DNA from 3 places in the Xanthobacter dioxanivorans genome. Region 2 is predicted to be linked to each of the others. Evidence: predicted binding sites of a transcription regulator. Region 2 holds the regulator's gene; each other region holds the start of a gene.

Region 1 (5,604 bases), 2.3 Mb from region 2:
AGGCGCGTGGGGGTGGAACCCACCGTGACGATGCGCCCGCCCTTGGCCCGCGCGGCGTTCAGCGCCGCGGCGGTGGCGGCGGAAACCTCGCCCCATTCGGGATGCATGATGTGGCCGGAGGTGTCCTCCGCCTTCACCGGCAGGAAGGTGCCCGCCCCCACGTGCAGCGTCACGGTGTGGACCGAGACGCCGCGCGCTTCGATCGCCGCCATCAGCGACGGGGTGAAATGCAGGCTCGCCGTGGGCGCGGCCACCGAGCCGTCGACGCGGGCGAACAGGGCCTGGTAGTCGGTGCGGTCGCGGTCATCCTCCGCCCGGCGCGCCGCGATGTAGGGCGGGATGGGCATGTGCCCCACCTGCTGCAGCGCCTCGTCCAGGGCCGGGCCGGAAAAGGCGAAGGCGAAGTCCACCTCGGCCTCGCGCTTGGCCTCCACCCGGGCATCGAGGGTGCCGAGGAGGCAGGTTTCCCCCGCCCCGCCGAAGCGCACCACGTCGCCCACCCTGAGGCGCTTCGCCGGTTTGGCGAAGGCGGTCCAGCGCGCGGCGTCGAGCCGCTTCACCAGGTTCGCCTCGATGCGCACGGTGCTCGCGCCCGCGCGCGAGCGGGTGCCTTCGAGGGCGGCGGGGATGACGCGGGTGTCGTTCACCACCAGCGCGTCGCCGGGACGCAGGAAGGACGGCAGGTCGCCCACCCGCGCATCCTGCAGCTCGGGCGCGGCGCCCGGACGAATCACCAGGAGGCGCGCGGCCTCGCGCGGCTCGGCGGGGCGCAGGGCGATCCGCTCGGGCGGGAGCTCGAAATCGAAGGCGTCGACACGCATGGGAGGAGAAAGGACCGTTCAGAAGATGGCGATGGCGCCCTGATAGATGGCCCAGCTCATCAGCGCGGTGACGATCAGCCCCAGCACCGTCGCGCCGAAGCCTGCGAGGATCACCAGCCCGTCCCGCTCCACGAGGCCGAGGCCGAAGATGCACACGGCGAAGCCGGGCGGCAGGTTGCCGAGGAAGGGGATGGGCAGAAGCAGGATGAAGCCCAGCAGCACCACCGTCGCGCCCACCACGCGCCGGGCGGTGGGGCCGGCGAACTGCTCATAGCGGGGCTGGGAGATGTTCTCGAAGCGCTCGATCCACGGCCGCGACCTGGTGACGATCGCCTCCAGCATGGCACGCGAGAAGGTGCGGCGGGCGATGAAGTCCGGCAGCCACAATTCCTGCCGGCCCATGGTCATCTGCAGGCCGATGAGGCCGAGGATGATGCCGCAGATGACCGGGATGCCGGGCGGCATGGGAATGCAGTTCGGGATGCCGAAGATGAGGAAGAGAATGCCGAACGCGCGGTTCCGCAAGGCGTTCACAAGATCGCCTATGGCCACCTTGTCCTCCTCCTGGGCGGCGAGGACGGCGGCAAGCAGTTCGGACGTTCTGGGTGTTCGGTGATCCAAGGCGACCTCGTTGGGTGGTCGCATCACTCATAGCACCGGGAAAGCGGCAGTGTCAGGGCATGGTCCTTCCCCTCGGTCATGCCGCCGGCCGTGCGCCCCGGCCCCGCGCGGCGGCAACCGGCTGGGCCCGGCCGTCGCGGGACGCCCCTTCGGCGCGCAGGATGGAGGAGACGTCGAGCGCGCGCAGGGCCCCCGCCGGCGGCACGAGGCCCGCCGCCTGCAAGGCGAGGAAGCGTCCGCAGCACACCCGCAGGAAGGAGGTGAAATTGTCGATGTCGGCCGCCGCCTCGGTCAGCTCGTCGTGCAGCCGCGCCACCAGCCGGCCTACGGTGAGGCCGTCGCGCGCGGCGATCTGTTCCAGAACGGTCCAGAAGAAGGCCTCCAGCCGCACCGAGGTGGAGAAGCCGTTGAGGCGCAGGGCTCGCGTTTCCGCGGTCCACAGCGCCGGATCCGCCTCGACGAACAAACGGCACATGCGGCGACCCTCTATTCGCCCCGCTTTGCTCTCGCCGGGCGGACGGCGGCGGACGGGCATGCGCGCTGAACCCCCGCACAGCGCGCATGCCCTTGCCGCCCGATCTCCCAATAACGCAATTTAGCGATCAATGGGAGATGCGCGTGCCCAATAGGGCAAGGAACTGCGCGACAAAGGCCGGATGGGCCGGCCAGGCGGGCGCGCTCACGAGGTTGCCTTCGGTGACGGCGGCATCGACGGGAATGTCGGCATAGGTGCCGCCGGCCAGCTCCACCTCTGGCCGGCACGCCGGATAGGCCGAGCAGGTGCGCCCCTCGAGGACGCGGGCGGCGGCGAGGAGCTGGGCGCCGTGGCAGATGGCGGCCACCGGCTTGCCGGCGTCGAAGAAGTGGCGCACCGCGGCGATCACCGCCGGATCGAGCCGCAGGTATTCCGGCGCCCGCCCGCCCGGCACCAGCAGCGCGTCGTAGTCCGCGGGATCAACCGCCGCGAAGGTGGCATTGAGCGTGAAAAGGTGGCCCGGCTTCTCGGTATAGGTCTGGTGGCCCTCGAAATCGTGGATGGCGGTGGCGACCTTGTCGCCGGCCTTCTTGCCCGGACAGACCGAATCCACCGCGTGCCCCACCGCCAGCAGCGCCTGGAACGGCACCATGATCTCGTAGTCCTCGCCGAAATCCCCGACGATCATCAAAATGCGCTTGCCCGGCATCCGCATTCTCCCCGCTGGCCGCGGCCGCACCGGCCGCCGGCTTCGGAGGAAAGGCTAGGCGCAGGCGGCGACAGCCGGGTGTTATCCGGTTGCGACAGGCGTGCGTCGGGCCTTCGGGCGCGTCAGTTGAGCAGGAACATCCCGTCCACCGACCTCAGCTCCGCCGGCTTGATGAGGCCGCAATGGGCCACCCGCACCGAATGCAGCCGCCCCTCGATCTCCCGTTTCCAGAAGTCCAGGAACCGGTTGAGCTCGGGGAACTTCGGGCAGAGGTCGTATTCCTGCCAGAGATAGGTCTGAAGAAGGCTGGGATGGTCGGGCATGCGGTAGAGGATCTCGGCCGTGGCGAGGCCGTAGCCCTCCATCTGCAAGGCGAAGTCGCGCGACACCTGGGACGAGCGGGCCCCCAGGGACGATTGAGTCACCGGGGCCCCTTGGGATGAACGGGTTACCATGGGTCACACCTCCATATCCCCGAACCCGGAGGTCCCGCAGCCAGCCGCGGGATACGCCGGGACCAGACAATGCATTGTCGGCTCCAGAGTTTCGTCCCGCCAAGGCTAAAGTTTAGTTTCTTCTTGCAAAAACAAAGGGCTAGCAGCGCATAGCGGAGACTGCTGACAACCGGCCCCGCTCGGGCGCCGAGCCCTGTCCGGACCGCCTCGCACGCGACCCGCCTTTGATTTTCCTCGCGTTCCGGCGCTGCTAGCACTCCCGCACGGCGAGTGCTAAATTTTTCGTCCGGCCCCTTGCGGGACGAAAACAAGGCCCTTAGATCGCGTTCGGGCCGGGCGCAGGGGTGCCCGCGCCTTGAAAAGAAGCATCAAACCGGAGGTTTCCCGATGGGTTTCCGTCCTCTGCACGACCGCGTGGTTGTGAAGCGCATCGACGCCGAAGCGAAGTCCGCCGGCGGCATCATCATTCCCGATACGGCGAAGGAAAAGCCGCAGCAGGGCGAAGTGATCGCCGTGGGCTCCGGCGCCCGCAACGAGAAGGGCGAGATCGTCGCCCTCGACGTGAAGGCCGGTGACATCGTGCTGTTCGGCAAGTGGTCCGGCACCGAGGTCAAGATCGACGGCCAGGATCTGCTCATCATGAAGGAGAGCGACATCCTCGGCGTGCTCGACGCTCCTGCCGGCGCCAAGAAGGCCGCCTGAGCGCGCCTTCCCTCGCTTGAATTCCTGAACTCCATCGTCCCAATCTGAAGGAGCATGCCCCATGGCTGCCAAGGACGTAAAATTTTCCGTCGATGCGCGCGACAAGGTCCTGCGCGGCGTCGATATCCTCGCCAATGCCGTGAAGGTCACCCTCGGCCCCAAGGGCCGCAACGTGGTGATCGAGAAGAGCTTCGGCGCCCCCCGCATCACCAAGGACGGTGTGTCGGTGGCCAAGGAGATCGAGCTCGAGGACAAGTTCGAGAACCTCGGCGCCCAGCTGGTGCGTGAGGTCGCCTCCAAGACCAACGACCTTGCCGGCGACGGCACCACCACCGCCACCGTGCTGGCCCAGGCCATCGTCCGCGAGGGCGCCAAGGCGGTTGCCGCCGGCATGAACCCCATGGACCTCAAGCGCGGCATCGACCTCGCGGTGGATGCCATCGTCAAGGACCTGGCCGCCAACTCCAAGAAGGTGACCTCCAACGACGAGATCGCCCAGGTCGGCACCATCTCCGCCAACGGCGACGCCGAGGTCGGCAAGTTCCTCGCCGAGGCGATGAAGAAGGTCGGCAACGAGGGCGTCATCACCGTCGAGGAAGCCAAGTCCTTCGAGACCGAGCTCGACGTGGTGGAGGGCATGCAGTTCGATCGCGGCTACCTCTCGCCCTACTTCGTGACCAACGCCGAGAAGATGCGCGTTGAGTTCGAGGAGCCCTACATCCTCATCAACGAGAAGAAGCTGTCCGGCCTGCAGGAGCTCCTCCCCGTGCTCGAGGCGGTGGTGCAGTCGGCCCGTCCGCTGCTGATCATCGCCGAGGACGTGGAAGGCGAGGCCCTCGCCACCCTGGTGGTGAACAAGCTGCGCGGCGGCCTGAAGGTCGCGGCGGTGAAGGCCCCCGGCTTCGGCGACCGCCGCAAGGCCATGCTACAGGACATCGCGATCCTGACCGGCGGCACGGTGATCTCCGAGGAAGTCGGCATCAAGCTCGACAGCGTGAACCTCTCCATGCTCGGCCGCGCCAAGAAGGTGGTGATCGAGAAGGAGAACACCACCATCGTCGACGGCGCCGGCGAGAAGGCCGACATCGAGGCCCGCATCTCCCAGATCCGCGCCCAGATCGAGACCACCACCTCCGACTACGACCGTGAGAAGGCGCAGGAGCGCCTCGCCAAGCTCGCCGGCGGCGTCGCCGTGGTACGCGTGGGCGGCTCCACGGAAGTGGAAGTCAAGGAGAAGAAGGACCGCGTGGACGACGCCCTGCACGCCACCCGCGCCGCGGTGGAAGAAGGCATCGTGCCCGGCGGCGGCGTGGCCCTGCTGCGCTCCATCAAGGTGCTCGAAGGCCTCAAGGTCGACAACGCCGACCAGAAGACCGGCATCGAGATCGTCCGCCGCGCCATCCAGGCCCCGGCGCGCCAGATCGTCCAGAACGCGGGCGACGACGGCTCCGTGGTGGTGGGCAAGATCCTCGAGTCCTCCGACTACAGCTTCGGCTACAACGCCCAGACCGGCGAATACGTGGACATGGTGAAGTCGGGCATCATCGACCCCACCAAGGTCGTGCGCACCGCCCTCCAGGACGCCGCCTCCATCTCCGGCCTCCTGATCACCACCGAGGCGCTCATCGCCGAACTGCCGAAGAAGAACGCCCCCGCGGCCCCGGCCATGCCGGGCGGCGGCATGGACTTCTGATCCAGGCAGAGTGCCTGACGCCGCCCGGCGAGTCTTCTCGTGACGCAAACCGGCATGCCGGTTTGCTCGGGCGGCGGCATGGACTTCTGATCCAGGCAGAGTGCCTGACGCCGCCCGGCGAGTCTTCT
Region 2 (5,604 bases):
CCCATCAGCAGCATCTCGTCTGCCTGCTCGGCGGGGGAGAGGGCCTCGTCGCTGACGATGCCGTGGCCGTTGGCCTCGACTTGCGCCAGCCAGCCCTCCGGCGCGCGTTCGGTGAAGAGGGCGCGGCGCGCGCCCTCCACCAGCAGCCGGCCATGCGCACCGGCACCGATGCCGGCATAGGTGCCGTAGCGCCAATACACCAGATTGTGCCGCGCCTCCGCTCCCGGACGGGCATGGTTGGAAACCTCGTAGGCGGGAAGGCCGGCCGCGGCCGTCACCTCCTGCGTCACGTCCCACAGGGCGCGCGACACCTCGTCGTCGGGCAGGATCAGCTTGCCGGCGCCGTAGAGCCGCTCGAACGGCGTGCCCGGCTCGATGGTGAGCTGGTAGAGGGAGAGGTGCTCGCAGCCCTCCGCCAGGGCGCGCTTCAGCTCTGCGGCCCATCCCTCCGGCGTCTGCCGCGGGCGAGCGTAGATGAGATCGAAGGACACGCGCGTGAACGCCCTCCGGGCGATGGCGACGGCGGCCAGGGCCTCGGCCACCGAATGCATCCGCCCGAGGCCCTGCAGGTCCGTGTCGTCAAGGGCCTGCACCCCGAGCGAGACCCGGTTCACGCCCGCCGCACGATAGCCGTGGAAGCGCTCCGCCTCCACCGAGGTGGGGTTGGCCTCCAGCGTCACCTCGGCATCCGCCGTGAGCGGCCATGCCGCGTCGATGGCGGCAAGGATGGCCGCCACCGTCGCCGGCGCCATGAGGGAGGGCGTGCCCCCGCCGAAGAACACGGTCTGCGCCCGCAGCGGTCCCGACAGGTCGCGCATGTGCGCGATCTCGCGCCGGAACGCGGCGATGAAGCGGTCCTGATCCGGCGGCGCCTGCCGCACATGGCTGTTGAAGTCGCAATAGGGGCACTTGGCCTTGCAGAAGGGCCAGTGGACGTAGACGCCGAAGCCGCCCTCTGCGGCGCCCAACCCGAGCGGGGGCGACCGCTCCGCCGGCGTCAGGGGCAAGGTGTCCGGCGTGCCGCCGGCGGTCTGCGGTCGAACGCTCATCCCTTCAGGCACGCCTGCGACAGCTTGAGGAACGCCCGTGCCCGGTGCGACAGGCCGAACCCCTTGGGCGGCATGGAATGCTTCTCGTCCGCCGTCATCTCGGCGAAGGTCTTCACATGGTCCTGCGGCAGGAACATGGGATCGTAGCCGAAGCCCTTGGCGCCCCGGGGCGGCCAGACCAGGGTGCCGTCGACCACCCCCTCGAATTCCTCCAGGTGCCCGTCCGGCCAGGCGATGCACAGGGCCGAGACGAAGCGGGCGCGGCGCTGTTCCGGCGCCGTGGCGCCCACCTTCTGCAGCTCCACCTCCACCTTCTCCATGGCCATCTCGAAGTCCCGCTCCGGCCCGGCCCAGCGGGCGGTGTGGATGCCCGGAGCGCCGCCGAGGGCATCGATGACGAGCCCCGAATCGTCGGCGAAGGCGGGAAGCTGCGCCGCCTGCGCCGCCGCCACCGCCTTCAGGCGCGCGTTGCCGAAGAAGGTCTCCTCGGTCTCCTCCGGCTCGGGGAGGCGCAGCTCCCCGGCGGAGACCGCCTCCACCCCGTGCGGTTCCAGCAGCATGCGCATCTCGATGAGCTTGCCGGGATTGTGGGTGGCCACCACGAGGCGGCCGTCAAGGCGGCGGTGGCCCATCAGCCCACCGCGAGCTTCTGCAGGCCCACCAGCTTGTCCACCCCGGAGCGGGCGAGGGCGAGGAGGGACAGGAGCTCGTCCTGGGTGAAGGGGGTCTTTTCCGCCGTGCCCTGGATCTCGACGATGCCGCCGGTGCCGGTCATGACGAAATTGGCGTCGGTCTCGGCCACCGAGTCCTCGGCATAGTCGAGGTCGAGCACCGGCGTGCCCTCATAGATGCCGCAGGACACCGCCGCCACGTGCTGCTTCAGCGGCATCTCCTTGATCATGGAGCGCTGGCGCATCCACGACAGGCAATCGTAAAGCGCGATCCAGGCGCCGGTGATGGAGGCGGTGCGGGTGCCGCCATCGGCCTGGAGCACGTCGCAGTCGAGGGTGATCTGCTTCTCGCCCATGGCCACGAGGTCGGTGACCGAGCGCAGGGAGCGGCCGATGAGGCGCTGGATCTCCTGGGTGCGGCCGGACTGCTTGCCAGTGGTGGATTCGCGCCGGGTGCGGTCGTGGGTGGCACGGGGCAGCATGGCATATTCCGCCGTCACCCAGCCGCGGCCCTGGCCCTTGAGCCATGGCGGCAGACGCTCCTCCAGAGTGGCGGAGACGAGCACGTGGGTGTCGCCGAACTTCACGAGGCAGGAGCCTTCCGCGTGGCGCATGACGCCCCGTTCGAAGGAAACGGCGCGCATCTCGTCGGCGGCGCGCTTGCTGGGGCGCATGGGAACTACCTCTTTCTTGGTATTCTATCGGGTCTCGGGCGCTCCTTTTAGAGCGGCCGGGCCCGCGTGGGAAGCAAGGCCGCGCGCAGGCCCCCGCGCAGGACGCTTGAACACAGGCCCGGTCATGGACACATAATGGGGCGTGCGGGCCCATGCCCGCCGAAAGGAAGACAAGCACAGTGGCGCTCGATCCCCTCCTGCCCCTCGCCGCCGGCGGCCTCGCGCAGATCGACCAGCGCGCGCGGGAGATCTTCCGGCAGATCGTGGAAAGCTACCTCGCCACCGGCGAGCCCGTGGGATCGCGCAACCTCTCTCGCCTCATCCCCATGACGCTCTCGCCGGCCTCGGTGCGCAACGTAATGGCGGACCTGGAGGGCGCGGGCCTCGTCTACGCCCCCCACACCAGCGCCGGGCGGCTGCCCACCGAGCGCGGCCTGCGCTTCTTCGTCGATGCCCTCCTGGAGATCGGCGACATCAACGAGCGCGACCGCACCAATATCGAGACGCAGGTGATGGCTGCCGCCAAGAACACCACGGTGGATGGCGTGCTGCAGGAAGCCTCCGCCCTGCTCTCGGGCCTCGCCCGCGGGGCCGGCGTGGTGACCACGAACAAGACCGATCCGCGGCTGAAGCACGTGGAATTCGTGCCGCTGGAGCCGGGCCGGGCTTTGGTCATCCTCGTCTCCGAGGACGGGCAGGTGGAGAACCGCGTGCTGCCGCTGCCTACCGGGCTGCCCGTTTCGGCGCTGACCGAGGCGACCAACTTCCTGAACGCCCACATCCGTGGCCGCACCCTCGCCGAGGCCCGCTCGGAGATGGAGACCCTGCTCTCCGACCTGCGGCGCGACCTCGACACCCTCACCGCCCGGGTGGTGGAGGCGGGGCTCGCCTCCTGGTCCGGCGACGCGCCGGGGGAACGCAAGCTCATCGTCCGCGGCCAGGCCAAGCTGCTGGAAGACCTGCACGCGCTGGAGGACCTGGAGCGCATCCGCCTGCTGTTCGACGACCTGGAGACCAAGCGCGAGGTGGTGGACCTGCTCGGCCGGGCGGAGGAGGCGCAGTCCCTGCGCATCTTCATCGGCTCGGAGAACCGGCTGTTCTCCCTCTCCGGCTCCTCCACCATCGTCGCCCCCTACCGGGACGGGCAGGGGCGGGTGGTGGGGGTGCTCGGCGTCATCGGCCCGACGCGGCTCAATTACGGGCGGATCGTGCCCATGGTGGACTTCACCGCCCGCCTCGTCAGCCGCGTGCTCGGCGCTCCGGGGGCGGATGCCGCCTGAACGCGATCTCGCGCAGTCTTGATTTTTCCCCGCGCCGCCCCGATATGCGCGGGGAAAGTTTGGCCTTTGCCTCCAATGGTGCGAAACCGGGGGGCAAAACTTGAGGCAGGGGAAGAAACCGGATGAGCGAGCAGAAGCGCGCGCCCGAGACCGGCGGCGACGCAAGCGAAAACGGTGCGGGCACGGCGGCCGTCAATGAAGCGACGGCCGAGGCGGAAGCCCTCGCCACCGCAGATGCGCAGATCGGCGTGGACGACGGCGAGAAGCAGCGCCTCGAGGCCGAGATCGCCGGGCTGAAGGACAAGTTCCTGCGCGCCTTCGCCGAGGCGGAGAACATCCGCCGCCGGGCCGAGAAGGAAGTTGCGGACGCCCGGACCTACGGCATCGCCTCTTTCGCGCGCGACGTGCTGAATGTCGCCGATGACCTGGCGCGGGCCCTGGGGTCGGTGGACGATGCGGCCAAGGCCACCGCCGAGGGCGGCCTGAAGGCGCTGCTGGACGGGCTGGAGCTGACCGAGCGCGGCCTGATCAAGGCGCTGGAGAAGCACGGCATCCGCAAGATCGAGCCGAAGGGCGAGAAGTTCGACCCCAACATCCATCAGGCCATGTTCGAAGTGCCCGACCCGAGCGTGCCCTCGGGCACCGTGGTGCAGGTGGTGCAGGCGGGCTACGTCATTGGCGAGCGCGTGCTGCGGCCCGCCATGGTGGGCGTGGCGCGTGGTGGCCCGAAGGCGGAAGCCGCCTCGCCCGGCAAGGAAGCCGGCGCGGCCTGAGGCCATGCGCCTTTTGCATTTCCGGAATGCTCGCTTCGGCGGATTGCGCTTCTCGTGATCCGCCTGTTCTGCCGCGCAGGCGTGAGCGTTCCGCTCAGGCCTCGCTCGGGGCGGCCCGGGCACCGCTGCCGCCGGCCGATCCGACTGTGCCGCCCGACAACAGGTCGGCGAGGGCGTCCGCGATGACCTGGCTGGTGTAGGGCTTGCCCACGCGGGGAGCGTCGGCGAATTCCCGCGGCACGCGCACCGCGCCCGTATAGCCAGAGCAGAAGATGAAGGGGATGCCGCGGCCGGCGAGGATGGCGGCGGCGGGGTAGACCGGCTCGCCATTGAGGTTGACGTCGAGGATTGCGGCATCGACGCGCTCGTGGGCCGCAGCCTCCAGCGCCGCCCGAAGGCTGGAAATGGGGCCGACGACGCTATAGCCGAGGGAGCGGAGATTGTCCTCCAGCCCCAAGGCGACGAGGAACTCGTCCTCGACCACCAGCACCCGCAATCCTGTGAAGTTCATCGCCAAACGCCTGACCCGCTGCCATTTTCCACCACAACAGACAGAACTGGTAAAAGTTCCATCCGTCGTGGCTGGCGGCTGAAATGCGTGTTCCCGGCCGGCGCCGGGACGAGGCGATCAGTCCTTCGCGCGTTCCACGTAGGAGGCGTCGGCGGTCATGATGACCACGCGGGTGCCGGCGGCGATATGCGGCGGCACCATGGTGCGCACGCCATTGGAGAGCATGGCCGGCTTGTAGGAGGAGGATGCCGTCTGGCCCTTCACGGTCGGCTCGGTGTCCACGATCTCCAGCGTCACCCGCGCCGGCAGCTCGATGGCGATGGGATTGCCGTTGTGGGTGGAGAGCATGCACTCCATGCCTTCCTGGAGATAGACCGACAGGTCGCCCATGATGTCCTTGGGGACGGTGACCTGGTCGAAATTCTCCGGGTTCATGAAGGTGTAGCCGTCCGAATCCTCGTACAGGAAGGTGTGGGGGCGGTCTTCCACGAAGGCGCGCTCCACCTGCTCGGTGGTGCGGTAGCGCTCCGAGATCTTCACGCCATCGGAGATCCGGCGCATGTCGAGCTGGGTGACCGGCGTGCCCTTGCCGGGATGAATATTCTCGGCGGTGAGCACCACATAGAGCTTGTCGTCGATATCGACC
Region 3 (5,604 bases), 2.6 Mb from region 2:
AACCCCGCGGCGCGGTGCAGGTCGAGGCTGAGGCGGAAGGTGCTGCCCCCCTTGATGGCGAAGGCAGGCCGCCACTTGGCGAAGAAGGGCCGCCCGCGCGGGAAGGTGAGGGCGAGGCCGACGAAGCCGTCGAGCAGCCACAGGACCCCGACGCCGCCCATCAGCAGGATGCCATAGGTGCCCGGCAGGCTCAGATTGTGGTGGAACTCGTAGAGGAAGGGAACGAGGTTGAGGCGGGAGAAACAGCATTCGCCCCACAGGCGCTCGGCGAGGATCGTCCCGCTCACCGGGTCGACGTGGAGGCGGTCGGCCTGAAGGTCGAACGGCCGGCCTGTGGCGGGATCGGTCCGTCCGGAGATGAGCGCCTGCGCCGAGCGGCCCGGCTCGCGTTCGAGGCTCATGAACCAGACGACCCGCTTCGGATCGCCGGCCTCGATGCGCGCGGCGAGGGCTTCCGGCGAGAGCGGGGCACCCATGGCCACCGCCGTGTAGGCATCAGGATTGAGCCAGCGGTCGATTTCCGTGTGGAAGGCGAGCAGGCTGCCCGTCAATCCGGCAACGGCGAGGAAGAGGGCGGTGGTGAGGCCCAGGACGCGGTGGACCACCACCAGCAGCGGACGCAGCTGGAATCGTCCGCTGCTGCGCGGGGCAGCAATTGCCGGGTCCCGGATGTCCGTCCTTCCGCCACCGTCCGCGGTCATGCGATCTCGACCATGCGAACGACCGTAGCCAGTATCAGGACGGGAAAGGCATTCGGATGTCGCCGATGCTGGCGGCAGGGCATCAATGCACACCCCATATCTGAACTCGCAATTTAATTTAATATATGCAGATCGGTATGATTGAATTTTTGAGTGATCAAGTCGAAAGTATCTTTCATTCATAAATTTATAAGTTTTAAAATTCCAAATTATCTCATTTTTGTATTTGTATGAATTTTAGATTGGGGGACTTTTCATCCCGGTCTCCGGATTGCAGCAGCCTTCCTCGTCATTGATTGTCTCCCCTGGGATCTTGGCACGTCTTGTGCTTGCTGAATTGACGCGAGCCCTGCTTGTCGTTCGCTTGGCGCCTGTTCGTCCGCTGTCCGTTCGGGCAGGATCGCATCGTGATCCCCGCCGGGGTGAGGTTTGGCCGGGCAGGCTTTCTGGCGGCAGGCCGCGCGGCGTGGGACGTTAAAGGAGCGATCATGGCAGTGAGCCAGAGTGCGGGCGGCGCCTATGGACTCGAATCGGTCGTCCGCCACACCTACGAGCGCGCGCGGCACGATATTTCGGGCGAACTCGCGGCCTATATCCCGGAGCTGGCGCGCGTCGATCCGGAGCGGTTCGGCATTGCCGCGATCTCGGTCGAGGGCGAGCTCGTGGGGGTGGGCGACGTGGAGGTGCCTTTCACCATCCAGTCCATCTCGAAGGCGCTTGCCTATTGTCTCGCACTTGAGGCGCTGGGCCGGGAAAAGGTGCTCGCCCACGTGGGGGTCGAACCCTCGGGTGACGCTTTCAACGCCATCGTTTTCGACCCGACCACCAACCGTCCCTACAATCCGATGGTGAATGCGGGTGCCATCACCGTCAGCGGCCTCATCGCCGGCGCGTATGGCGGCGAGGCTTTCGAGATGCTGATGGACCGCTTCTCGGCCGCGGCGGGGCGCCGGCTCGACATCGACGAGACGGTCTATCGCTCCGAGGCGGAGACCGGTCACCGCAACCGCGGCATCGCCCATCTGCTCAAGAGCGCCGGCGCGCTCGATGCGGACGTGGATGCCACGGTCGATCTCTATTTCCGCCAGTGCTCCATCCTCGTCACCGCCTCCGACCTCGCCCGGATGGGCGCGACGCTGGCCAATATCGGGGAAAACCCGCTGACCCGGGCGACCGTGTTCGGGGTGGAAGCGGTCCGCAACACGCTCTCCGTCATGTTCACGTCGGGCATGTACGATTTCGCCGGCAACTGGGCGTTCGATGTGGGCGTGCCGGCAAAGAGCGGGGTAGGCGGGGGCATTCTCGGGGTGGTGAATCGGCAGCTGGGCATCGGCACCTATTCGCCGCGCCTCGACGCCAAGGGCAATTCGGTCCGCGGCATCGCCGCCTTCCGCGAGCTCACGGAGGAGCTCGGGCTGCACATCTTCGATCCCACCAATCGCGGCTCGGCGATGCTTGGGGCGTTCAGCCGCTGAAAGCGAGCCCCGAAAGCGATCTCCGCAGGGGCGCGTGAACGCAGCCGTCTCGCGGCCGGGAGGAAGGGGGCCGGCCGTTCACCCCGCCGCATCACGCAGGAATGCGGCGGCAGGAGACGGGCGGCCCAGATCCATGGGGCCAGAGCGCTTTTGCCGTTCGAGCAAAGGCGAAAGCCGGCGCCGCAGCGCCGGCAACCGCTCAGGAGCAGCGCACGTAGACCATGGTGCCGTAGCGCTTGGCCACCTCGGGGTCCACGAACTTCAGCACCAGCACGTTGCCGTCGAAACGGACCACCTGGCGGTCGCGCTCGCCGCCGGCGGGGTCGTCGGGCGGGCCGATGAACACCGGGCCGCCGCCCGACTGCTTGGAGACCAGCTCCGTCAGCTTGTTGTCGTCGGCGAGATACATCATCACGCCGCCACTGGAGCCGGCGGTGATGACGTAGGGATTGTTGCCGCACGAGGCCCGGGCCTGGTTCTCGGTGCGGGTGGCGTCGTCCGGACGGTGGTAAGCGGCAAGGCCCCAGCGGCCGACGAGGCGATCGGGGGAATCGGGCTCGTATATTGCGGCCTGGAGGGGGGCGGCGCCTCGGTGGGGCTGGTGGTGCACGCGGCGAGCGACAGCGCCATGGCCATCACGGCGACACCCGCGAGGCCGGCGCGGCGCGCGGTGCCGGCCTCCGACTTCGACCACGCAAACATCTTGTTCATGAGCTTTCCGAGGCCTCCCGCCCGCCTGGGGCCAGTTTCCAATCGCCCGCCACACCAGCCGGTGCCGCCGACCATAATGGCTGGCACCGTCCACGTCGATTCCATGGCTTGGCTTGAACCATAGGCTGGCAGGGTTACCGCTTTGCTAGTTTTACGTCCGCCACCCGCCGCCATGCCATATGTTGCACCGCGCCTTGACGGGGCGGGATGGCCCGCTTATCTCCGCAACGAGCTTGGCACTCTCCCCGCATGAGTGCCAGAACCGGCGAGCCCTCGGGCTCGCGCCCCTCGGAGAGGTATATACATGTCCTTCCGTCCCCTGCACGACCGTGTGGTCGTCAAGCGCATCGAAGCCGAGCAGAAGACCGCTGGCGGCATCATCATCCCCGACACCGTCAAGGAAAAGCCCCAGGAGGGCGAGGTGATCGCGGTTGGCGCTGGCGCGCGCGACGAGGCGGGCAAGCTCGTCCCCCTCGACGTGAAGGCCGGTGACCGCGTGCTGTTCGGCAAGTGGTCGGGCACCGAAGTGAAGATCGACGGCGCCGACCTGCTCATCATGAAGGAGAGCGACATCCTCGGCGTGATCACCAAGTGATCTGCCGGCGAGTGATCGCCCTCCGGTCCAGCCGGAACTGAAGAAACCCCATTCAGGAGGCCGAAATGGCTGCCAAAGAAGTCAAGTTTTCCGGCGATGCGCGCGAGAAGCTGCTGCGCGGCGTCGATATCCTCGCCAACGCGGTGAAGGTCACCCTCGGCCCCAAGGGCCGCAACGTGGTGATTGAGAAGTCCTTCGGCGCCCCCCGCATCACCAAGGACGGCGTCACCGTCGCCAAGGAGATCGAGCTCGAGGACAAGTTCGAGAACCTCGGCGCCCAGCTGGTGCGTGAGGTCGCCTCCAAGACCAACGACCTGGCCGGCGACGGCACCACCACCGCCACCGTTCTGGCCCAGGCCATCGTCAAGGAAGGCGCCAAGGCGGTTGCCGCCGGCATGAACCCGATGGACCTGAAGCGCGGCATCGATCTCGCCGTCGCCGCCGCCATCGCCGACATCAAGGGCCGCGCCAAGAAGGTCTCCTCCTCCGCGGAAGTCGCGCAGGTCGGCACCATCTCCGCCAACGGCGATGCCTCCATCGGCGAGATGATCGCCGGCGCCATGCAGCGCGTGGGCAACGAGGGCGTCATCACCGTCGAGGAAGCCAAGACCGCCGAGACCGAGCTCGAAGTGGTCGAAGGCATGCAGTTCGACCGCGGCTATCTCTCTCCGTACTTCATCACCAATGCGGAGAAGATGATCGCCGACCTGGAAGAGCCCTACCTCCTCATCTTCGAGAAGAAGCTCTCCGGCCTCCAGCCGATCCTGCCGGTCCTCGAGGCCGTGGTGCAGACCGGCCGTCCCCTGGTCATCGTGGCCGAGGACGTGGAAGGCGAGGCGCTCGCCACCCTGGTGGTGAACAAGCTGCGCGGCGGCCTGAAGGTTGCGGCGGTGAAGGCCCCGGGCTTCGGCGACCGTCGCAAGGCCATGCTGGAGGATATCGCCATCCTCACCGGCGGTACCGTGATCTCGGAAGATCTCGGCATCAAGCTTGAGAATGTGACCCTCGCCCAGCTCGGCCGCGCCAAGAAGGTGATTCTCGAGAAGGAGAAGACCACCATCGTGGACGGCGTCGGCGAGAAGGCCGACATCGAGGCCCGCGTCAACCAGATCAAGGCGCAGATCGAGGAGACCTCCTCGGACTACGACCGCGAGAAGCTCCAGGAGCGCCTGGCCAAGCTCGCGGGCGGCGTCGCGGTGATCCGCGTCGGCGGCTCCACGGAAGTGGAAGTCAAGGAGAAGAAGGACCGCGTTGACGACGCCCTGAACGCCACCCGCGCTGCGGTGGAAGAAGGCATCGTTCCCGGCGGCGGCGTGGCCCTGCTGCGCGCCAAGAAGGCGGTGGAGACGGTCACCTCCGACAACGCCGACATCAAGGCTGGCATCAAGATCGTCCTGCGCGCCCTCGAGGCCCCCATCCGCCAGATCGCCGAGAATTCCGGCGTGGAAGGCTCCATCGTGGTGGGCAAGGTGCAGGAGTCCAACGATCCGAACTTCGGCTTCAACGCGCAGACCGAAGAATACGTGGACATGATCTCTGCCGGTATCGTCGATCCGGCGAAGGTGGTGCGCACCGCCCTGCAGGATGCGGCCTCCATCGCCGCCCTGATCGTCACCACCGAAGCACTGGTGGCCGAGGCCCCCAAGCGTGACGGCGGCGGCGCCCCCTCCATGCCCGGCGGCGGCATGGGCGGTATGGGCGGCATGGACTTCTGAGGAAGTCCAGGCCAACCAAGGTCTTAGGCCCCAAAGCCGGCGATGCCGGCTTTGGGGGGCGGCATGGACTTCTGATCCATCGCCTCATCTGAGGTATGCGAGAGGGCGCGGCTTCGGCCGCGCCCTTTTCGTTTGGATTTCCGGTTTCTCAGGCAGCGCTGCGCCGCCCGATGAGGTTCACGTCCCGCAGAACGTCTGGTAGCCCTCCATCTGCGGGGGGAGTTCGGCGTAGGCGGCAAAGGCCGGCTGGTCCTCGTACGGCCGCGCCAGGACCTTGTTGAGCTCCTCGAAGGGAGAGAAATCGCCACGCTCGATGGCCGCGGTAATCACCGCTTCCACCAGATGGTTGCGCGGAATGAAGGCCGGGTTCACCCGGTCCATGGCCGCGCGCACCGCGGCGCCGTCGC

Evidence for each region. Region 2 encodes HrcA, which represses chaperone genes, less so after heat shock. Its sites were predicted from a motif close to GTTAGCACTCNCNNNNNGNGAGTGCTAAC; they were not measured.
Region 1: groES (co-chaperone GroES) is a predicted target of HrcA. The motif match lies at 3,331-3,359, and genes of this name have one in related genera.
Region 3: groES (co-chaperone GroES) is a predicted target of HrcA. The motif match lies at 3,120-3,148, and genes of this name have one in related genera.

The regions. Positions count from the first base shown of each region.
Region 1 is NZ_CP063362.1:4,355,650-4,361,253, reverse strand. It holds gene queA (tRNA preQ1(34) S-adenosylmethionine ribosyltransferase-isomerase QueA) at 1-821, opposite strand, end outside; gene EZH22_RS20320 (exopolysaccharide biosynthesis protein) at 840-1,442, opposite strand; gene EZH22_RS20315 (ribbon-helix-helix domain-containing protein) at 1,519-1,917, opposite strand; gene EZH22_RS20310 (DJ-1/PfpI family protein) at 2,045-2,626, opposite strand; gene EZH22_RS20305 (usg protein) at 2,749-2,991, opposite strand; gene groES (co-chaperone GroES) at 3,469-3,783, shown strand; gene groL (chaperonin GroEL) at 3,845-5,476, shown strand.
Region 2 is NZ_CP063362.1:2,103,945-2,109,548, reverse strand. It holds gene hemW (radical SAM family heme chaperone HemW) at 1-1,049, opposite strand, end outside; gene rdgB (RdgB/HAM1 family non-canonical purine NTP pyrophosphatase) at 1,046-1,681, opposite strand; gene rph (ribonuclease PH) at 1,681-2,394, opposite strand; gene hrcA (heat-inducible transcriptional repressor HrcA) at 2,547-3,674, shown strand; gene grpE (nucleotide exchange factor GrpE) at 3,797-4,447, shown strand; gene EZH22_RS09950 (response regulator) at 4,542-4,958, opposite strand; gene efp (elongation factor P) at 5,076-5,604, opposite strand, start outside.
Region 3 is NZ_CP063362.1:5,744,431-5,750,034, reverse strand. It holds gene EZH22_RS26790 (PepSY-associated TM helix domain-containing protein) at 1-701, opposite strand, end outside; gene glsA (glutaminase A) at 1,190-2,176, shown strand; gene EZH22_RS26780 (hypothetical protein) at 2,376-2,786, opposite strand; gene groES (co-chaperone GroES) at 3,192-3,482, shown strand; gene groL (chaperonin GroEL) at 3,548-5,197, shown strand; gene EZH22_RS26765 (protein adenylyltransferase SelO) at 5,375-5,604, opposite strand, start outside.